Regions from separate parts of the Thioalkalivibrio sp. ALE22 genome, predicted to be linked through region 2. Evidence: predicted binding sites of a transcription regulator. Region 2 holds the regulator's gene; the other holds the start of a gene.
The links. Region 2 encodes FNR, which switches genes on or off when oxygen is low (the NO sensors DNR and NnrR bind a similar motif). Its sites were predicted from a motif close to TTGATNTANATCAA; they were not measured.
Positions count from the first base shown of each region.

Region 1: the regulator FNR is predicted to act here: its motif matches at 1,952-1,965, upstream of hemN (oxygen-independent coproporphyrinogen III oxidase).

Region 1 covers NZ_KB906500.1:300,609-311,585, reverse strand. Annotated here, with positions in the region: gene hpnE (hydroxysqualene dehydroxylase HpnE) at 1-998, opposite strand, end outside; gene hpnD (presqualene diphosphate synthase HpnD) at 1,003-1,863, opposite strand; gene hemN (oxygen-independent coproporphyrinogen III oxidase) at 2,043-3,431, shown strand; gene hpnC (squalene synthase HpnC) at 3,428-4,297, opposite strand; gene gph (phosphoglycolate phosphatase) at 4,331-5,020, opposite strand; gene ubiG (bifunctional 2-polyprenyl-6-hydroxyphenol methylase/3-demethylubiquinol 3-O-methyltransferase UbiG) at 5,017-5,760, opposite strand; gene F793_RS0103110 (TRZ/ATZ family hydrolase) at 6,075-7,409, opposite strand; gene F793_RS0103105 (DoxX family protein) at 7,790-8,182, opposite strand; gene wrbA (NAD(P)H:quinone oxidoreductase) at 8,307-8,927, opposite strand; gene F793_RS0103095 (EAL domain-containing protein) at 9,037-10,977, opposite strand, start outside.
Region 2 covers NZ_KB906507.1:36,948-47,924, forward strand. Annotated here, with positions in the region: gene apbC (iron-sulfur cluster carrier protein ApbC) at 1-441, shown strand, start outside; gene dcd (dCTP deaminase) at 473-1,039, shown strand; gene F793_RS0109590 (carbamate kinase) at 1,068-1,973, shown strand; gene F793_RS0109595 (hypothetical protein) at 2,098-2,322, shown strand; gene F793_RS0109600 (DUF2058 domain-containing protein) at 2,363-2,932, opposite strand; gene F793_RS0109605 (DUF2390 domain-containing protein) at 3,030-3,521, opposite strand; gene fnr (fumarate/nitrate reduction transcriptional regulator Fnr) at 3,514-4,248, opposite strand; gene F793_RS0109615 (cyclopropane-fatty-acyl-phospholipid synthase family protein) at 4,528-5,766, shown strand; gene F793_RS0109620 (hypothetical protein) at 5,898-7,796, shown strand; cobalamin riboswitch at 7,884-8,131, shown strand; gene F793_RS0109625 (TonB-dependent receptor domain-containing protein) at 8,273-10,153, shown strand; gene F793_RS0109630 (cob(I)yrinic acid a,c-diamide adenosyltransferase) at 10,158-10,712, shown strand; gene F793_RS0109635 (cobaltochelatase subunit CobN) at 10,824-10,977, shown strand, end outside.

The DNA.
Region 1 (10,977 bases), on a different contig from region 2:
AGCCACTGGCCATGCTGGCCGAGCAGCCCCTGGAGAGGGGGCCGGTCCGTCAACCGCCGCGGGTAGCGCAGGTAGACGGTGCAGATGCTGCGTGCGCCCATGGCCTTGAGCCCCTGATGCGTGGCGCCCCATCGAGCGTCCGCTGGCAACAGGCTGGCGGTGGCGGTGGGCGTGGTGGCCAGGATCAGCGCGCGGGCGTTGCTGGTGTCGCCCTGGCGATCGTGCAGTCGATAAGGGGCATCCGGGCGTGTCGCGTCGCGCTGGATCATCGTGATGCGGCGGCCAAGGTCCACGCGCGCACCCCGGGCCCGAAGCTCGCGGATGGCGGCGTCGGGGAACACCTCGCCCAGGGGCCGCGCAGGGATCAGCAGGCGGGCGGCCTCCGGCCCGTGATTCAGGGCCCGTCGCAGCACGTTCTGGAAGATCCGCGCGGAGGCCAGGCGGGTCGGAGTGTTCATCACCGCCAGGCACAGGGGGTCCCACAGCCGCTCGATCAGGGCTTCCGGCTGGTGGCGGCGCTGCAGCCAGTCGAGTACCGGCAGGTCGTGTCGCAGGGGACGGTGCAGCAGGGCCGCCGCGCCGATCAGGGCGCGCAGCCGGATGCCGGTGGCGTGGCCGGGAAGGGAACGATAGAGGGCCGTGGCCAGGGCCGGCAGCCGGGGCGAGCGGGGCTCGAGCGCGAAGGCCGGGGATGCTGGCCGGCGGTCGGGGTCGAACATCCGCAGGCCGAACGGGACGGCGTGAAAGGCCGAGTCGGGGTCGATACCTACCGCGCGGATCTGTTCCAGGGTCTGCTGGCAGGCCCCCACGAGGATGTGCTGGCCGTTGTCCAGTGGGGTGTGGTCCAGCTCGAGGCTGCGGGCGCGCCCGCCGGGGATCCGGCCGGCCTCGATCAGGTGTACGGGCTGTCCGGCGCGAGCCAGGGCGAGGGCTGCGGTCAGGCCGGCCCAGCCCGCGCCGACCACGGCGACAGGGTTCGCGGGAGGGCTGGAGGCCATGGCGTCAGGCCGCGCGGCGGCGATGCTCGCGTTTCAGGCGCCGGGCGGTGCGCCAGGCGATCCACAGCTTGCGGATCGGGGTCAGGCGTACGCGGTGTTCCAGAACTCGGAAGCCGTCGTCCTCGATCTCGTCGAGCAGGGTGCGGTAGATCGCCGCCATGATCAGGCCCGGGCGCTGGGGGTAGCGGTCGGCAGCGGGGAGGTGTTCCTCGGCGCTGTTGTAGTAGCGCCGCGCGCGCTCGGCCTGTTGTGCGAACAGGGCTCGATGACGGTCGTCGGTGATGTTGACCTGGAACTCCTCGGGTTTGACCCCGTGCTTGCGCAGCTCGTCGAGCGGGATATAGACGCGGCCGCGCATGGCGTCCTCGTGGACGTCGCGCAGGATGTTGGTGAGCTGCAGGGCCATGCCGAGGTCGTGGGCGTACTTCAGCGTGCGCCGGTCGCTGTAGCCGAAGATGTGGGCGGACAGGATGCCGACCACGCTGGCGGCTCGATAGCAGTACAGCGACAGGGTGGTGAAATCCGGGTAGCTGTCGTAGTCGAGATCCATCTGCATGCCGTCGATGATCTCGTCGAAATATTCGCGGCCCAGGTCGAAGGCGGCGATGTGGGGCTGCAGTGCCTGGGAGATAGGATGACGCGGTTCGCCCGCGAACAGGCGTTCGATCTCCTGGCGCCACCAGTCCAGCTTGGTCCGGGCGACGCTCTCCTCGCGGACCTCGTCGACGATGTCGTCCACTTCCCGGCAGAAGGCGTACAGCCCTGTGATGGCGCGGCGCCGGTCGGGCTCCAGAAAGCGAAAGGCGTAGTAGAAGCTGGAGCCGCTCTGTGCGGCCTTCTCCTCGCAATACTCGTCGGGGGACATGCGCTCTCGCGTGGCGGGTGTCGAACAGGGACGGGAAGGCTAGCACAGGCAGTGCGCGAGGCGGGAGATTGCCCCCGAAGGCGGATTGTTGACCTGTATCAAGCCCGCTACCGGGTCGTGGTCGTAGCCTGTGGTGGTCCGATGCCGTAAATGGGCGGTACACGCTCGAGGGGGACCCGATGGAGCAGCGCCTGGTATTTGATCCGGAGATCCTGCGTCGCTATGACGTGAGCGGACCTCGCTACACGTCGTATCCCACGGCACCCCAGTTCCACGAGGGTTTCGACGACCGCGCGTATGCCGAGGCGGCGCAGGCCACCAACGGGGCGGACCCGGCGCGTCCGCTGTCGCTGTACGTGCATGTCCCGTTCTGCGACACGGTCTGCTTCTATTGTGCCTGCAACAAGGTCATTACCGGCAACTACCAGCGGGCACAGCGCTATCTCGCGTATCTCGAACGCGAGGCCGAGCTGCAGGGCGAGCTGTTTGATGCGGAGCGCACGGTGGGGCAGTTGCACTTCGGCGGGGGCACGCCGACCTATCTCGGGGACGAGGATCTGCGCCTGGTGATGGCATTGCTCGGGCGCCACTTCCGCCTCGACGACAGTGCCGCGCGCGAATTCTCCATCGAGATCGACCCGCGCGCGGTGCGACCCGAGACGATTCCGCTGCTGGGCGAACTGGGTTTCAACCGCATCAGCCTCGGCGTGCAGGACTTTGATCCGGACGTGCAGCGGGCGGTCAACCGCATCCAGCCCTTCGACGTCACCGCGCGCGCCGTCGAGCAGGCCCGGGCCCATGGGTTCGAGTCCACCAACTTCGACCTGATCTACGGGCTTCCGCTGCAGACGGTGGAGACCTACACCCGCACCCTGGAGCGTGCCCTCGAACTGCGCCCGGAACGCCTGGCGATCTACAACTACGCCCATCTGCCACAGATGTTCAAGACGCAGCGCCAGATCCGCGAGGCGGACCTGCCCGATGCAGCCGAGAAGCTCGCGATCCTGGAGACGACCATCGAGCGGCTGACCGCGGCGGGCTACGTCTACATCGGGATGGATCACTTTGCCTTGCCGGACGACGAGCTGGCCGAGGCACAGCGAGCCGGGACGCTGCAGCGCAACTTCCAGGGCTATTCCACCCGTGCGGAGTACGATCTCGTGGCGCTGGGTCCCACGGCCATCGGGAAGGTCGGCGCGACCTACAGCCAGAACCTGCGCGAGCTGGATGCCTACTACGCCCGCCTGGATGCGGGCCGCCTCCCGGTCTTTCGGGGGCTGGAGCTGAGTGCCGACGACCGCCTGCGGCGGGACGTGATCAGCGAACTGATGTGCCACTCGCGGATCGACTTTGCCGCGATCGAGGCGCGCCACGGGATCGTGTTCGGCGAGGTCTTCGCGGACGCGCTGGGGCGCCTCGAGGGTATGCAGGACGACGGCTTGGTGCGGATCGAACAGGGCCGGCTGGATGTGCTGCCGCGCGGTCGCCTGCTCCTGCGCAATGTGGCCATGGCATTCGACGCCTATCTGGCGACCGAAGGCCAGCCGCGGTACAGCAAGGTGGTTTAGCGGGCTCGGGGGCGCCGACGCGGGCGCAGGCTGTGGCTCAGGATGATCCAGGCATCGCGGGTGCGCAGGCGCGGGCGGGCGAAGACGTCGTCCTGCTGGCGCAGGCGCCAGAGGATGCGGGCGCCGCCATTGATGATGGCGCGGATTTCCAGCCCCATGCGCCCGCGCAGCATCCCGCCCAGGGGCGCGCCGGCCCGTAGCAGGCGATCGGCGCGGGCGTACTGGAACTGCATCAGATTGCGTAGCTGGAAGGTGGTCTTTTCGGCCGCGAGCATGGCCTCGGTGACGCCGTACTGGTCCATCTCCTCCTGCGGCAGGTAGATGCGGTTGTTCTCCTCCAGGTCCTGCTGCAGGTCCTGGTAGAAGTTGATCAGTTGCAGGGCCGAGCAGATGGCGTCGGAATGGCCCAGCATTTCCTCGGTCGGGTTCCCGTTCAGATGCAGCAGCAGCCGCCCGACCGGGTTGGCCGAACGCCGGCAGTAGTCCATCACCTCGCCAAAGGTCGCGTAGCGCGTCTGGTCGAGGTCCTGCAGGAAGGCATCGATCAGGTCGGAGAACGGTGCCGCCGGCAGGTGGAAACGGGCGCGGGCATCCGCCAGGGCGATCCATTCGGGATCGTGTTCCGCGGCCGGGTCCTCCAGGACCTGCACGCGTTCCTGCATGGCCAGCAGTGCCTGGCGGCGTTCTTCGACCGGGCGCGGGTCCTCGTCGGCCAGGTCGTCGGCGTCGCGGGCAAAGCAGTAGATCGCCGCCACCGGGTCGCGCAGGCGGCCGGGCAGCAACCAGGAGGCCACAGGGAAGTTCTCGTAGTGCGCCGTGGCACGCTGACGGCAGTGGCGATAGGCCTGGCGGATCCGGGGTTCCATCAACCATCAGCCCCCGCGGGGTGGCGGGCGTGATCAGCCGGCAAGGCTGCGCTCCGGGGCGGGGGCGCCGTTGTACCAGGCCCAGAAATCGTCGGGTTGCTCCAGGGCGCCGTCGGCGCCCCATTGATCCGGCTGCTGGTCCGCGTCGATGTAGCCCCAGTTGGCGATCAGGGTGGGCATGCCGGCGGCGCGTCCGGCCGCGATGTCGCGCTCGGCATCGCCCCAGTAGCAGTGGCGCTCCGGGGGCAGGCCGGTTTGCCGCGCCGCCAGCCACATGGGTTCGGGGTCAGGCTTGCGCTGGGGCAGGGTATCGCCGCTGACAACGGCCGCCATGCGGGAGCGCAGGCCGAGGGCCTCCAGCAGTGGATCGGTGAGCCAGCCCGGCTTGTTGGTGACCACGCCGACGGACCAGCCCCGGGCCTCGCAGCGGTCCAGGAGCTCGGCGAGCCCGGGGAACAGGGTGGTGGCCTGGCACAAGTCGCGGGCGTAGATCTCCAGGTAGCGCTTCTTCAGGTGCTCCGTGAAGGCGGCATCGGCGTCGGGGAAGGCGAGCGCGACGAGGGCCTGCGAGCCGTGGGAGACATGGTTGCGCACCGCCTGGAAAGGGAGTGGCGCGCGGTCGTATTCGGCCATCAGGGTGACCAGCGCCGCATGCATGTCCGGCGCGGTATCCAGCAGCGTCCCGTCGAGGTCGAACAGGAGCGAACCCAGATCGCGCGTCATGCGGTGGTGTCGTCGCCCCGGCGGGCGGCCATGAGGTAGTTCACGTCGGTGCGCCCCACCAGGCGGTAGCGACCGCTGAGCGGCGAATAGGTCAGCCCGGTCATTGCGGTGACCTCGAACCCATGGCGGCGCAGCGCGGCGCCCAGTTCCGAGGGCCGGATGAAGCGGCCGTACTCGTGGGTGCCGGCGGGCAGCATGTTCAGCAGGTATTCGGCCCCGACGATCGCCTCGGCGAAGGCCCGCGGCGTGCGGTTGATCGTGGACAGAAACAGCCAGCCGCCGGGACGCACAAGCTTCACGAGCGCATCGATGACCGCTTCGGGGTCGGGCACGTGTTCCAGCATCTCCAGGCAGGTGACCACGTCGTAGTCGCCGGCGTGGTGTTCGGCATGGGCCTCGGCGGTGGTATGCAGGTAGTGGATCTCCAGCCCCGCTTCGTGGGCGTGCTCGCGGGCAACTTCCAGGTGTTCGGCACCGGCGTCCAGGGCGGTGACGTGCGCGCCGCGCACCGCCATTGCCTCGGACAGGATGCCGGCACCGCAGCCGACGTCCAGCACCTTCTCGCCGGTCAGGTCGGCCTGGGCGTCGATCCACTCCAGACGCAGCGGGTTGATCGCATGCAGGGTGGCGAAGGGGCCGCTGGGGTCCCACCACTCGCGGGCGCGGTGCGTGAACTTGTGGATCTCGGCGCTATCGACGTTGGCGTGCGTCTGCGAACGGGATTGAGTCTGCGGGCTCATGGGATCGGTCTCGCTCAGGGAAACACTGGTTAATGTACACGTTCGCGCTCGAGTCGCTTTTGCGTGCGAACAAGGCGCGGTGACCGCCGTGCAGTCATTCTGCACAAGGGAGCCGCAACGCCGTTCTCGCGCCCGTTTTCGATAACAACGGGCGGCCGAGCCCCCGCTTTCAATCGTTTGTGGGGTTGGTACCCCAGGTCTCCCGATCCTGCGTTGCGGCCCTTGCCGGTAGAACCACTACCGGCTGCGCACCGCGCCTTGTCTCGGAAAACCTGGGGTACCAACGCGAGCGTGTACATTAATCAATGTTTCCCTCAGGCAATGGGCTGCTGGGTTTCCAGCACCCGGATGCGCCAGTCATCGGCTTCGGCGCGGAGGTCCTGCACGTTCAGCGTAAGCAGTTCCCGGTCGCGCAGCAACGGGCGTCCGGCCACGTAGACGTCGCGTACGGCATCCCGCGTGGCGGCATACACGATTTGCGCGCTGGGGTCGTGCGCCGGCTGCAGCTCCAGGGCCTGCAGGTCCACCGCGACCACGTCCGCCTGCTTGCCGGGCTCCAGCGAACCGATGCGGTCGTCCAGCCCCAGGGCGCGGGCGCTGCCGAGGGTGGCCATCTCCAGGGCCGAGGCGGCGGGCAGCGCCGCGGCGTCGCCGCTGACGGCCTTGGCCAGCAGGGCGGCGGTGCGCATCTCGCCGATCATGTCCAGATCGTTGTTGGAGGCGGTGCCATCGGTGCCCAGGCCGACGGTGATCCCGGCTTCCTGCAGACGCGCGACGGGGCAGAACCCGGACGCCAGCTTCAGGTTGGATTCCGGGCAGTGGGCGACGGACACCGGCCGGTCGCGCAGCTGGTCCAGATCGGATTCGTCCACCTGGGTCATGTGCACAGCGATGAAGGGCTGGTCCAGCATGCCGAGTCGGGCGAGGCGCGCCAGGGGCCGTTCGCCGTGGTCACGGACGGCGTCGGCGACCTCGCTGGCCGTCTCGTGGACATGCATGTGAATCGGGGCGTCGAGTTCGCGCGCGCGATCGGCCACGCGCTCCAGGCTCGCATCGCCAACGGTATAGGGCGCGTGCGGGGCCACATTGAAGGCGATCCGTTCGTGTCGGCCCCAGGCGGTCACCACGTCGGCGCCGCGCTGGAAGTACTCGTCGGCCGTGCTCGCCCAGGGGGTGGGGAAATCGAACACGGTCAGGCCCAGGGAGGCGCGGATACCGGTCTCGTCGACCACTCGCGCCGCGTCCTCCACGAACAGGTACATGTCGCTGAAACAGGTGGTGCCGCCACGCAGCATCTCCGCGACCGAGAGCCGGGTGCCGGCGCGCACGAACTCGGGCGAGAGCAGCTTGCCTTCGGCCGGCCAGATGTAGCGCTTGAGCCAGTCCATCAGGGTGTGGTCGCTGCCGATGCCCCGCAGCAGGCTCATCCCCGAGTGGGTATGGGCATTGACCAGGCCGGGAATCAGGGCGTGCCCGGGATGGTCGCGGTACTCCGCATCGGGGTATCGGGCGCGGGCGGTCTCCGTGGGCTCGATCGCCTGGATGACGCCGTCGCGGATGATGAGGGCGTGATCCCGCAAGATGGTGTCGCGGGGGATGACCGGGAGAATCTGGGGGGCGCCGAGGATCAGCGTCTGGGTCTGGTTCATGGGACACGGTCTGCGCGGGATACAGGGTCGCGCATGGTACCCGAAAGGGGCGGCGTTGCGCCGCCCCGGGTCGGTAAGGAGACGCTGATTGAATCGCGCGTCCGCGCTCGAGTCGCTTTTGCGTGCGAACAAGGCGCGGTGACCGCCGTGCAGTCATTCTGCACAAGGGAGCCGCAACGCCGTGTGCGCGCCCGTTTTCGATCAACAACGGGCGGCCGAGCCCGCTCTTTCAATCACTTGTCGGGTTGGTGCCCCCTGTTCCCCGAGCCAGCGTTGCGCCACTTGCGGGTAGAACCACTACCCGCTGCACGACGCGCCTTGTCTCGGAAAACAGGGGGCACCAACGCGGACGCGCGATTCAATCAGCGTCTCCTTTAGGACTACTGGCGGTTGATCGCGAAACGGCCGGGGCCGGTCAGGGCCAGCGCGATGGCCGCGAACAGGAACATACCCTGCAGTTCCAGGGCCCAGCCGCCGTGGCCGGTGAGCTGGAAGACCTCGTGGGCATGCGCCAGAGCGATGGCAAAGACCATGTTGATCGCGATGAGTACGGCGCCGATGCGTGCATAGAGTCCGAGGATGACCAGGATCGGCGCCAGGATCTCGCCGATATACACCCCGTAGGCCAGGATGGTCGGGAGTCCGGCGTCGGCCAGCATGCCTTCGATGCCACTGATGCCACCTGTGATCTTCGCGATGCCGTGCAGCAGGATCATGATGCCGAGGGCCAGTCGCAGGATCAGCTTGCCGCTGTCGTCGAGGGTGTGGTCCATGTCGATACTCTCCTTGTAGCAGGGCGGGCAGTGGCCCGCGTTGGGGCCCGGGGCGATGCCGCCGGGCCCGATTCGGCTGGGCCCCCGCCAGAACGAGGGGGCCCTGGAAAATGGACCGGTTCGGTCAGCCGGCCTCGCGCCCAAGGCGCTGGGCGCGGGCGACCTCCGCAACGTGCCGGCCCTGGGAGGCGGCCATGCCCAGTTCGCTCTCGCTCGGCTGGCGCGAGCCGTCGCCGGCGGCCAGCGTGGTGGCACCGTAGGGCGTGCCGCCGCAGACCTCGCTGACGTCGAGCATGCGCTTCTCGGTGTAGGGTAGACCAACCACGGTCATGCCGTAGTGAAGCAGATTGACGATGGTGGAGACCAGGGTCGTCTCCTGGCCGCCATGCTGCGATGCCGTGGAGCCGAACACGCTGCCGACCTTGCCGACCAGCTTGTCGCCGAACCACAGGGCGCCGGTCTGGTCGAGGAAGTTGGCCATCTGGGCGGCCATGCGGCCGAAGCGGGTCGGGGTGCCGATGATGATGGCGTCGTAGTCCGCCAGTTCCTCCGGCTTCGCGATGGGTGCGGCCTGGTCAAGCTTGGCGCCGGCGTTGCGGGCCACCTCGTCCGGCATCAGTTCCGGGACACGCTTGATCGTAACCTCGGTATCCGGGACTTCGCGGGCCCCCCGGGCCACGGCCTCGGCCATCTGCTCGATGTGGCCCCAGGTGGAGTAGTACAGGATCAGGATCTTGGTGCTCATGGTCGACGGGCCTCCGTTTGTCGGGAATCGAATATCCGTCAGCCTAGATCCGATTTATACGAAAGAAAATGCCGAAAAAAGCCCCTTAACGTTCGTTTAAATTGAACGGTTATCGGTGGGCGGCCGGGTGGCGGTTTCCCGCCTGGCGGAGGACCTGTGCCTCCAGGACGGCCAGGGTGTCGGGGTGACCGTACAGGTAGCCCTGGAAATGACGGCAGCCCAGGCCGAACAGGAAGGCGCGCTGATCGTCGTTCTCCACCCCTTCGGCGATCACGTCGAGGTCCAGGGTGTGGGCCAGATTGACCACCATCTGGGCAATCGCGGCATCGTTCGGGTCATCCAGCACATCGCGCACGAAGGATTGATCGATCTTTAGTTGGGCCAGCGGCAGGCGCTTGAGGTAGGCCAGCGACGAGTAACCGGTGCCGAAGTCGTCCAGGGAGAATTCGATCCCGAGCGTGCGCAGTTCCTCGATGTGGGCAATGACCGTTTCCACGTTCTCCAGCAACATGCTTTCGGTCAGTTCCAGTTTCAGGCGTTCCCCGGGGGCGCCGGTTTCGTCCAGGATCGCCGCCAGGTCGCGGACGAAGTGGCGGTGGCGGAACTGGCGGGCGCTGACGTTGACCGACAGCGTCAGGTCACGGAAGGCCGGCTGGTGCTGCCAGGCGGCCAGTTGCTCGCAGGCCGCGCGCATGACCTTGCGGCCGATGGGGACGATCAGGCCGGTCTGCTCGGCTACGGGAATGAACTCGGCGGGGGAGATCGCGCCACGGGTTTCGTGCATCCAGCGCAGCAGGATTTCGGCGCCCATGACCGCGCCGGAGGCATCCACCTGCGGCTGGTAGTGCACGCTGAAATGGTCCTGATCGAGCGCATGGCGCAGCTCGCTCTCGAGTTCGAAGCGGGCCTCGACCGCGCGGTGCAGGTCGGGGTCATAGAAGCGGACGGTGTTGCGCCCGGCGTTCTTGGCCCGATACATCGCCAGGTCCGCCTGTTTCAGGATCTCCTCCACGCCCAGGCTGCGGCCGCTGAACAGCGTGGCGCCGATGCTCGGGGTGACATGGCGTTTCTGTCCGGCGAGCTCGAAGGGGTCGCGCAGGAGGTCGATCAGTTTGCGTCCCACGGCTTCCGCCTGGGTCGCGGCCCGCGCCGGGTCGGGGTGGAGGTCGTTGAGGATAACCACGAACTCGTCGCCCCCAAGGCGCGCCAGGGTATCCGCCTCGCGGACCGAGTCCTGCATGCGCTCGGCGACCTGCCGCAGCAGGTCGTCGCCCACGGCATGCCCCAGGGTGTCGTTGATGTCCTTGAAGTTGTCGAGGTCGATGAACAGGAGCGCGCCGTGCAAATGGCTGCGCTCGGTGTTCCCGAGCGTCTGGCTCAGTCGATCGTGCAGCAGGGTACGGTTTGGCAGATGGGTCAGGCCGTCGAAGAAGGCGAGACGGCGGATCTCGTCCTCGGCCTGCTTGCGGTCGGAGATGTCGGTCATCGTGCCGAAGGTCGCCGTGACCTCGCCGCGTTCATTGAACCGGGCACTGGCATAGACGCTGACCCAGCGGATGTCGCCTTCGCGGGTGCGCAGGCGGATCTCCTCGGACTGGGCATGGGACCCGCCCTCCAGCAGGGTGGCACAGAAGCTGCGGGCGTCCTCGGTGTCCTCCGGGGCCACGAAGTCGCACATCGGGCGGCCCAGGGTCTCTTCCACGCTGAAGCCGGTGAGGTGTTCCCAGGCGGGATTCAGGAGGGTCCAGCGTCCGTCCGCATCGGTGCGGAAGATGACCTCGGAGATGTGGTCCACGACATCGCGGTAGCGATTCTCGCTTTCGGCCAGGGCATCGGTGGCGCGCCGGTGGGCGGTGATGTCCAGGGTCAGTCCGCGCAGGCTCTCGCGGCCGTCACCGTCCGTGGCCCAGGACAGGATGTCGCGCAGCCAGATCCACTGGCCGTCGCGGTGGGCAAAGCGGTAGTCCACGGTGCGCGACTGGTTGCGGCTCTCGCGGGCGGCGTTCTGGACCCGTGGCAGGTCGCTTGGATGGATGTGGCGGGCCCGCAG
Region 2 (10,977 bases):
ACCGGCGACATCCAGCTGACGCTGTCGCAGAAGATTCCGGTGTCCGGCGCGGTGATCGTGACCACGCCGCAGGACATCGCGCTGCTGGACGCCCGCAAGGGCCTGCGCATGTTCGAGAAGGTCGAGGTGCCAGTGCTGGGCATCATCGAGAATATGAGCATCCACATCTGCTCGAAGTGCGGCAACGAAGAGTACATCTTCGGCCAGGGCGGGGCGGAGAACATGGCCGAGGAGTACGGGGTGGATATGCTGGGCGCCCTGCCGCTGGACATCCGCATCCGCGAACAGGCCGATGGCGGCGAGCCCACCGTGATCGCCGACCCGGATGGCCGCATTACCGAGATCTATCGCGAAATCGCGCGGCGCACCGGCGCCAAGCTGGCGGAGCAGTCCAAGGACTACAGCAGCAAGTTCCCCAATATCGTGATTCAGAACAACTGATCCGGCGAACCGCCGACCAGGGACAGGGCCAATGAGTATCAAGTCGGACCGCTGGATCCGGGAGATGGCCGAGACGCAGGGCATGATCGAGCCCTTCGAGCCCGGCCAGATCCGCTACCGCGACGAGGAGCGGATCGTGTCCTACGGCACCTCCAGCTACGGCTACGACGTGCGCTGTTCGGATCATTTCAAGATCTTCACCAACATCAATTCCAGCATCGTCGATCCCAAGGGCTTCGACGAGGGCAGCTTCGTGGATGTGCAGTCGGATGTCTGCATCATCCCGCCCAACTCCTTTGCCCTGGCGCACACGGTGGAGTACTTCCGTATCCCGCGCGACGTGCTGACCATCTGCCTGGGCAAGTCCACCTATGCCCGCTGCGGCATCATCGTGAACGTGACCCCGCTGGAGCCCGAGTGGGAGGGCCACGTGACGCTGGAGTTCTCCAACACCACGCCGTTGCCGGCCAAGATCTACGCCAACGAGGGTGTGGCGCAGATGCTGTTCCTGCAGTCCGACGAGGTCTGCGAGACGTCCTACAAGGATCGCGGCGGCAAGTACCAGGGGCAGCGCGGCGTCACCCTGCCGCGGACCTGACACCCACCAAATACCCCGGAGGACCGCCATGCGCATCGTGATCGCGCTGGGCGGCAACGCCCTGTTGCAACGCGGCGAGACCCCCTCGGCCGAGGCCCAGCAGCGCAACGCGCAACAGGCCGCCGAGGCGATCGCCGCCGTGGCGCGCGAGCACGAGGTGGTCGTCACCCACGGGAACGGGCCGCAGGTTGGCCTGCTGGCCAATCAGGCGGAGTGCGATCGCATCGCCTGGCCGCTGGACGTTGTCGGCGCCGAGAGTCACGGTATGATCGGCTACATCCTGGCGCGCGAGCTGCACAACGCACTGGGGCATGACCGGGTGGCGAGCCTGCTGACGCAGACCGAGGTCGACCCCAACGATCCGGCCTTTGGCCATCCGGAGAAATTCATCGGTCCCACCTGGGATGAGGCCCGTGCTCGTGCGCTGGCCGACGAGCGCGGTTGGGATATCGCGCCCGACGGCGAGGGTTGGCGGCGCGTGGTAGCCTCGCCCGAGCCGCAGCGGCTGCTGGGCATGGAGGCGGTACGCTCCCTGGTGGATAGTGGCGCTGTCGCGATCTGCGCCGGGGGTGGGGGTGTGCCAGTCGCGCGCGACGTTTCCGGCCGCCTGCAGGGCATCGAGGCTGTGGTCGACAAGGACCTGGCGGCCGCCCGTCTGGCCGCGCATGTCGAGGCCGACTGGCTGCTGATGCTGACCGATGTCGACGGCGTCTATATGGACTGGGGCACGCCGGATGCTCGGCGCTTGAAGGCCCTGCTGGTCACGGCCGTGGAGCCGGCGGCCTACCCCGCGGGTTCCATGGGCCCGAAGATGGAGGCGGCGCGTCGTTCGGCCCTGGGCGGCATCCGGGTCGGGATCGGTGCGCTGGGGCATGCCGCCGAGATTCTAGACGGGCAGGCCGGGACCCGCATCCTGCCGGTCGGGGCCGTCTGACAGCGAATCCGCAGCCAGGCGGGTCTCAAGGGCGTGTGCCAAGCCCGTGATCTTCACGCCGGCGCTTGCGCGCCGGGCCGCGGGCTTGCACGCTTTGATCTGAAAACACCCGAGAGTGATAGCGATGCGAGAGATTCAGCGAGCGACCCCCCTGGTGATCGGACTGACCGCCGTGGGCCTGCTGGCCCTGGGCTGTGGCAACGGCGCGCCGGAGGAGGAGGAGTCGGCGGGTGCACCCCAGAGTCTGGGGGAGGGGGGACTAACCCCTCAGGATATGTCCAGTGACGAGGCCCGGCGTCCGCAGCAGTCCGGCATGCCGGCCGCGGACGTGAAGCGCACCACGGACTGACGGACCCGCGGGGCCGCCTGCCCATGCGCGCCCCGTGCCCTCACCACATCAGGTCATCGGGAACGACGTAATCCTTGTAGGGGTCGTCCGGGTCGGGCTTGGACGACGCATCGTCCTCGGCCGGAATCACCAGCGGCCATTCCGGATCGCGCTCGCGGATGCGGTCCGCTGTCTCCCGCGGGATGACCCGGAAACCCTTTTCCGGCCGGATATCCAGCCCCGCAATCGCGGCGCGCCCGTCGGCCAGGCGCTTTTGCAGATCCGCTGTCACCGGTAGGTGGCGGATCTGCCCCCCCTGCTGAAAATGATAGTCCAGCGCGGCATCGCCCGTGGGGATCGGCGCCAGATGGGTACTGACCAGCTCGCGGATCTGTGCGTGGCGGGCGCGGCGTTCGGCACGCTCCTGCTGTTCGCGGTTCTTCTGCCGCGAGCGTTCGGCCTGCTCGGCCTTGCGCGCCTCGGCCACGCCGGGCTCGGGGCCGGTCTTGCGGTCCTTCTTCTTTTTCGCGTTGCCCTTTTGCGCCTGATGCTTTTGCGCCTTGGCCTTGCGAACCTGTTTTTCGTCCACCAGCCCCGTCTTCAGGAGCTGGCTGCGCAGATCGTCGGACATGAATCCTGCCGTGTAGGGTCTGTATGCCGGGGAGGATAGCCGGAACAGCCAGCGCATGCAGCCGGTATGCCGCTACGTACGTCCCTGCGTGGACACGCTATTGAGAGCACCGATCCGGAGTGTGTGGCGCGTCGCGGATCTCGGCCTCCGGCAATGCGGGGAACAGCGTGTGCAGTCGGCGCCGGTGGTTCACGGCGTGGGACCGGCTATCCGGCGTCGAGAGCTGGCGGGCCTGCGCGAGCAGTTGCAGGCCCGCCAGGCGCTCGCTCTGGAGTTCGAGCGCGAGTACCGCGCGGTAGAGCGTGTCGCGCTCGGGGGTGCGCAACTGGCGGCGCAGGGCGCGGATGCGTCCGGTGGCAGAGGTCTGCCAGCGGCGGGCGGTTTGCGCGAGCCGTTGCCACTGAGAGGTCGTCAGCGGTCGGGGGTACCACAGGGCAAACAGCGCCAGCATCACATCCACCCCGAAGTCCTCCTGCCAGCGCATCAGACGCGCGCGTGCATCGGGGTCGGCCCAGAGGGTTCCGGCGAAGCGCCAGAAGGCCTCGAAGTCCGTCGACGGCTCCTCCGGGGTGCCTCCGGATTCAGGCACTGCTCGCGGCGGAGGAGGTGAACGTAACCCCGGCGGTGTTCCGCAGACTCTCGGGCTCAAGGATCTCGAGGTCGCGGGTGTGCAGGCTGATGACGCCCTGGTTGCGCAGCTGGGTGAACAGTCGGCTGATGGTCTCCTGGGTCAGGCCCAGGTGGTTGGCGATATCGGCGCGCGACATCGGCAGGTAGAACCGCTCGGGAGACAGGCCGCGGGTGCGCTGGCGTTCCGACAGCCCCACGAGGAATGTCGCCAGGCGCTGCTCGGCCGTACGCTGGGCAAGCAGGGCATGCAGACTTTCGTCCTGCGCGAGCTCCTGGCTCATCACGCTCATCATGTGCTGGCGGAACGTGGGCAGGCGCCCGGCGAGGTCGTCGACATGCCCGTAGGGCACGGCACAGACGCTGGTGGATTCCAGGGCCACGGCACTCACCGGGTGCTTGCCCGAATGGATCGCGTCCAGTCCCAGGAGGTCGCCGGCCAGAGCAAAGCCCGTGATCTGTTCAGTGCCGTCATCGGAGATCAGCACCGTCTTCAGTGCCCCCGTGCGGACCGCATACAGCGCGTCGAACTTGGCCCCCATGGTGAACAGGGCCGCGCCCTTGGCGATCGGCCGGCGCTGCTGGACGATCTCGTCGAGCTGCCAGAGCTCGTCCTGCGGCAGGCCGACCGGCAGGCAGAGCTGGCGCAGGGTGCAGTGCTGACAGGCTTGGGTGGGTCGTAGCGTCATGAGTGCAGGGTAGCCGTTTTTTCGGAATTGGGGAAAGGGATTTTCGGGGTCTGCCATCACGCCCGGGAATGCGCTACTGTCCCTGTGGAATGCAGGTGATTCGGGTCGGGGTTATTACGGGTCTCGAAGCGGCGCCGGCCGCCCATTTCACCGCGCGCGGCATCAGGCATGGACAACGCGAGATAACAATATTTAGACTCAGTTTACATTGGGTGGCGCGGCAACGGCCTGGAACCCACGCGTTGCGCACGGGCCGCCGAGACAAGGACAGGGGTCGAGATGATCGAGCGGTTACTCGAGCAATACATGCGCTACGGGACCTTTGTGCTGCGGCACCCGGATGGCCGCGAGCAGCGTTTCGGTAGCGGTACGCCGGAGATCACGATGCAGCTGCATGACCGGGCGGTGCTGCGCAAGATCGGTCGCGATCCGGGGTTCCAGCTGGGCGAGACCTACATGAACGGCATGTGGTCGCCTGGCCCCGAGGGCCTGCAGGTGTTCCTGGATGTGGCTATGCGCAACTTCGCGCCGATGTTCCAGCAGCGTGTCAATCCGGCGGTGCGTATGCTCCGGGCGCTGATCGAGCAGGGCAACAAGGTGGCGCGCTGCTATCAGAACATCGCCCATCATTATGATGTCGACGAGTGGCTTTATCGCCAGTTCCTGGACGAGGGCATGTTCTACAGTTGTGCCTACTTCGAGCGGCCCGATATGACGCTGGAGGAAGCGCAGCAGGCCAAGTGCGCGATGCTGCGCAGGAAGCTGCGCCTGGAACCCGGCATGCGGGTCCTTGATATCGGTTGCGGCTGGGGCGGCCTGGCCTTCCATCTGGCCGAGCACGCGGACGTGCAGGTCGACGGCGTGACACTGTCCCGGGAGCAGCTGCGGGTGGCCCGGGAGGAGGCCGGGCGACGCGGGCTGGAGGACCGGGTGCGGTTTCTCTACCAGGACTACCGCGAGCACGAGGACCAGTACGACCGGATTGTCAGCGTCGGCATGTTCGAGCATGTCGGCACACCCAACTACGGTACGTTCTTCCAGCGGGTACACGACCTCCTGACGCCCGACGGCATCGCCGTGCTGCATACCATCGGGCGGCAGGAGCCGCCGGGCACCTCCAACCCGTGGCTCAGCAAATACATCTTTCCGGGCGGGTACACCCCGGCGCTGTCCGAGGTGATGAGTGCGCTGGAACCCACCCCGCTGTACACCACGGACATCGAGTTCTGGCGGCTGCACTATGCCGAGACACTGGCTGAGTGGTACCGCCGCTTCCAGAAGGTCCGAGCCGAGGCCGTGACGCGCTTTGACGAGCGCTTCTGCCGCATGTGGGAGTTCTATCTGGCCAGTTGCGAGGGGACCTTCCGCTGGTGGGGACAGGTGGTCTTCCACGTGCAGATGGCCAAGCAGCAGGACGCGGTGCCGTTGACGCGCGACTACCTCTATCGCGACGATGCCTCCGAGGTGGTCTCGATCCCGCCCGGCGAGGCCCAGGCACGGCGCAGCAACGCGGCCTGAGGGGTGGCCGAATGCGCCGGGAACGGCGCGAAAACGGGGCCCGGAGCGCGCGAACCGAACGTACTTTCCCTACACTAATGGGGACGTTGCGGCCATGCCGGCGGTGACCATCCATTCCGGAGCAGGGGCGCGTGTTCGGTCGCTTTCGTAAACGCAGGGAGGCACCGGGTCAGGAAGACCCGCAGGCCGTCGGGCCGTCGCAGGAGAACGTCCTGATCGAGGCGGCCGGCCGCAGCCGCATCACCGAGGTGGCGGCCACCGCGCGGCGCGTCCCCTGGTCGCTCAATTTCCTCCAGCTGCTGTGGGCGGCGGGACCGGTCACGTTCCTGGCCATGCAGGGCGGGTACTTTCTCGGTTTCGGGCATGCCGCCCCGGCACAGAACTTCATCTTCTTTGCCGTCTACACCCTGCTGTTCGGGGTGATCGGCCTGGTGGCGCGCTTTGTTGCCGATGCCACCCGCGGAAAACGCCAGGAACAGTCGCGCGAGCAGCTGCGCAACACGATCGACCTGCTGCCGGACCTGCTGTTCGTGACCCGTGATCTGGCCATGAGCGAGCTCGCACCGGATATGCGCCGGCGCAAGGCGGCCGAGGTGCTGCTTCACGAGGTGGATATCTCGCCCGAGGGGGTGGCCGTCGCGGTACGCGAGATGACCGGCGATACCAGCCTGGCGGCTGCCGCGGAGCAGATTGAGGTCTATCGCCGCCTGGGCCTGCGCTCGCGCGTGGGCGATCTGGTGGGCGCGACCGAGGATTCGCGGCTCGCGGCCCTGGAGAAGCTGCACCACGAGGCCCCGGAGGTCGCCGACCTGCTGCGCGATCGGCTGCGCGGCGTGGCGCCGACCCAGGAGGATGGCGTGCGCCGGGTGGACCAGTTCCTGGACCGCCTGTTTTCCGCCGCCGATGCCGACGACCTGGCCCGGTGCACCCTCGACGATGTGCAGGCGATCTTCGTGCTCGCGTTCGAGCTCGTGAACGGGCGCCAGATCAAGCGCCTGAGCTTCGAATGGTCCGGTGGCTGGCAGCTCGGGGCCGCCCTGGATCGACTGGAGTCCCAGGGCAACCGCTTTCGCGTGGCGCAGGCCGGGGTGGTCAGCCGCCTGCGCTCGCTCGGTATTCTGCTGTCCCAGAGCGATGCCTCGGGGCTGGACCCGCAGGTCCTGCGCGAGCCCGTAACCGACCTGGGGCGTCAGGTCCTGGAGGCACTGCGTACCCTGGAGGATCGGGAACCCGACGAGCATTCGCCGGAAGGCCAGCTCCTGGGGCTGGCACTGCGTCGGGTCGAGGACCTGCGCGAGGCGCGCGACCAGCTGATGCAGGCGCAGAGCCGTTACGCCAATGCGGTGGAGCGCTGGGAGGCCCTGCGCCGCGCCCAGGTGGAGAAGCGGGGCGAGAAGCGCTGGTTCAAGCGCAGTGTGCGCGGTATCCGGGTCAGCGAGGAGCTGATCGAGCTGACCGATGACCAGAAGCTGAAGCTGGCCAACGACTTCTGCAACTTCCTTAAGGAGTTGAAGATCCAGCGCGAAGGCGACCTGTTCTACTTCGGGGGGGCGGCGCTGGACGCCGAGACGGCCAAGCGCATCGGCATCCAACTGGCCCTGATCCTGGAGCCGCTGGTGGACCTCACCAACCCGAGCATCCAGCGCGCCATCTACGCCAACCCGGCCGCGTATCTTGGGGGGCTGTATGTGGGCATGAGCGCGGATGCCAAGGCGGGTCTGGGCTCGGCCATGGTGCGCAAGGTCCGCCAGGATCTCGGGCGCATGGCCGAATGGCTGGCGATGCGCCTCACGCGTATCTATCACCTGCCTTTGAGCGATTCGATGCGCGATTTCCTGGTCGAGCAGTACGGCGCCAACCGCGAGCGCCTGGACATGCTGGCAACGCATGCCGGCGACGAGTCGCATCCCGTGGCACTGCGCGCCGAGCGGTCGCCCGAGTTTGACGCCATGCTGCAGGACAAGACCTGGGGCCTGCTGCTGAAGCGCGGGACCCGCTATCTCCACGCCGAGGAGCGGCGCCGCCGCTGATGATCCGTCGCGACGGGCCTGGTTCGACGGTTCCGGTTGTGCGAGATCGAGTCTCCCCCGGCTGGTAATTTTGCGCCCAATTGTGTAGTGTTCGCCGCGTTCCCCGGTGCCCGGCCAGGCTCGACCTGGCGGGTTAAACGGGAAGTTCGGTGAGTCCGGGCAGGTCTCCGAGGCCTGCGGACGAAACCGACGCTGCCCCCGCAACGGTGATCGAGCGAGGGACCGCCCGACGGTCCCTGATGGTCGCGGCCAGTGCCACTGAACATGATGTTCGGGAAGGCGCCGCACCGGAACGCTCGTCAGCCCGGAGACCGGCCAGGGAATGATCGCGCGGCATGCGGCGGGCATGCGAGGCGGATGATCGGGCCTGGCCGCTAGCCGGTTGTGGCCGATCCCCCTCGTGTCTGTCTCCTTCCTGTTCGCGCGATCCCGACGAATCAACGGCGTGCGGGCGGCTCGCCGGGAGACTCCAAAAAATGAAACGCACAGCACTTTCCGCGGCCATCCTGTTGGCCATGACCCCCGCCCTGGCACACGCCCAGGACGCACCCGAAACCGAAGCCCAGACCCTCGACACCGTCCAGGTGACGGCGACGCGCATCGCCCAGACCGTCGACGAGACGCTCGCATCGGTCACCATAATCGACCGTGAAGAGATCGAGCGGCTGCAGCCCAAGCAGTTCACCGATCTACTCGAAGGCCGCGCGGGGATGGAAACCTCCCAAAACAGCGCTTTTGGCAAGACAACGTCCGTCTATACCCGCGGGACGAATTCCGATCACACCTTGTTGCTGGTCGATGGAGTCCGTATGGGTTCCGCCACCACAGGTGGCGCGAGCTGGCAGTTCCTACCGTTGGAGGAGATCGAGCGGGTCGAGATCGTGCGCGGGCCGCGAACCAGTATCTACGGTTCCGACGCCATCGGCGGGGTGGTGCAGGTGTTTACTCGTGAAGGCCGCAAGGGACCGCCGAAGGTCAACGCGTTTGTCGGCGGGGGTAGCTTCAACACCTGGGAAGCAGGTGTCGGCGTGGCCGGAGGCACTGATAGCACTAGCTACAGTTTCTCGATCAGCCACTTTGATACTGACGGCATCAATGTCCAGGACGACTTTGGGGATGATGACCCTAATGGATATGACAATACCTCGCTTTCGACTAAGGTCTCGCACCGGCTGGAAAATGGGATCGAGGTCTTCGGCAGTATTCTTTACTCCGAAGGTGAGTCGGAATTTGATAGTACAGAGGGGCGCGATTACACCGATTATGTCCATGCTGCGGTCCGTGGCGGTGTTCGTTTGGCCATCACGGATCGTTGGGAAACGGAGGTCAGTTTAACGCACAGCAGGGATGAGAACGATCGTTATAATGATGGAAGCTTCGCGTCGCGTTATAACACCACTCGGGATTCCATAGACTGGCTGAACGAGATCGCGTTGACGGATCGTCTGTTCTTGACGGCTGGCCTGGATGCGCGGGAAGACCGTATTGAAGTCGACGATCCTGGCTTTTTCGGAACGGAAAAGTACGAGGAAAACAGCCGTTACAACGTGGGCAGTTACGCCTTGCTCCAAGCGGAACTAGGGGATCATCTCCTAGAGGGTTCGCTGCGTCACGACGACGACGAGCTTTTTGGTGACAAGACTACCGGACAGATTGCCTGGGGGTTGCAGGCCACTGACGCGCTGCGCCTGCGAGCCTCCTACGGTACTGCTTTCAAGGCCCCCACCTTCAACGAGCTTTACCATCCGGATATCGGATGGTACCGGGGTAATCCGGATCTTGTTCCAGAGGAATCTGAGACTTTCGAGATTGGAGCCAGGTACTCGGCTGGAGGAGCTTACATCGATGTGTCCGTGTTCGAAACTCGTGTTGATGACTTGATCCAAAATCAATGTGTCGCAAATTGTGACGCTGAACAGTTTTTTATGAGGGTCAATGAACCGGCCAACATTAATGAGGCACGTATTCGTGGCCTAGAGATCGAAGGTGGCCACGATTTTGGACTGTGGACTTCCCGAGCTTCGCTGACTCTGGTTGATGCGAAGGATCGTGAGACTGGCAACGAGCTGCAGCGTCGGGCACCTGTAACCGCCCGTTTTGACTTGGATCGGCAATTCCAGGACTTCTCGCTCGGAGGGTCCGTGATTGGGAAGAGTCGTTCGTATAATGATGCGGGCAATGAACATCGGCTCTCTGGGTATGGTCTGATGAACCTTCGTGCGGGTTACCAGATCGATCCGGAGTGGCGAATCGAGGCCTCGGTCGACAACGTGTTCGACAAGGATTACGAGACCGTGGGCGGGTACAACCAGCCTGGGCGGGCCGCCTTCGTGAAGCTCCGCTACCAACAGAGGTAAGACCATGGGAAATCGACTGTCGAAGATCGCAACGCGTACCGGCGACGAAGGCCGGACGGGCCTGGGTGATGGCTCGCGCGTGGACAAGGACAGCCATCGGGTCGAGGCCTTTGGCGACGTGGACGAGCTGAACAGTGTCGTGGGCCGGGTCCTGGTCCACGACCTGCCCGAAGAGGTCCGTCGCTCGCTGGCTCTGGTGCAGCACGAGTTGTTTGATCTGGGAGCGGAACTGGCAGTGCCAGGGCACCAGGCCCTCCCGGAGGCTTCCGTGGAGCGGCTGGACGTGGAGCTTGAGTCCTTCAACGCCGATCTGCCCGCCCTGAAGGAGTTCATCCTTCCGGGCGGGGGTCCCGCTACGGCCGACTGTCACATTGCGCGTACCGTCTGCCGGCGCGCGGAACGGCGTCTGGTGGCGCTCAATCACCACGAGGCATTGCGTCCGGCGTCGCTGGCCTATGTCAACCGGTTGTCGGATCTCCTGTTCGTGCTCTGCCGTGTGCTGGCTCGTCACGAAAACGGTGCGGAGGTCCTCTGGCAGCCGGCCAACCAGCGCGGCTGACGGGTCTTCGTGGGGGCGCCGCGGTGGCGGCGTCCCATTCCCATTGCAACGGTCGAGGCGTGTCGAGTACACGCCTCGCGCCCTATTGCACCTGTTTATCGGGAAGTTTCCATGCGTTTTCGTTGCACGATCCTGAGCATCTTCGCGCTTTTTCTTTTCGGAATGGTACCGGCCCATGCGGGTCCGCTCGTGGTGGGTGTGGTCTCCGATCGCTCGGCGGCGGAGGTGGCCGCTGGCGCGCATCGCTTCCTGGAGGCTCATCCGC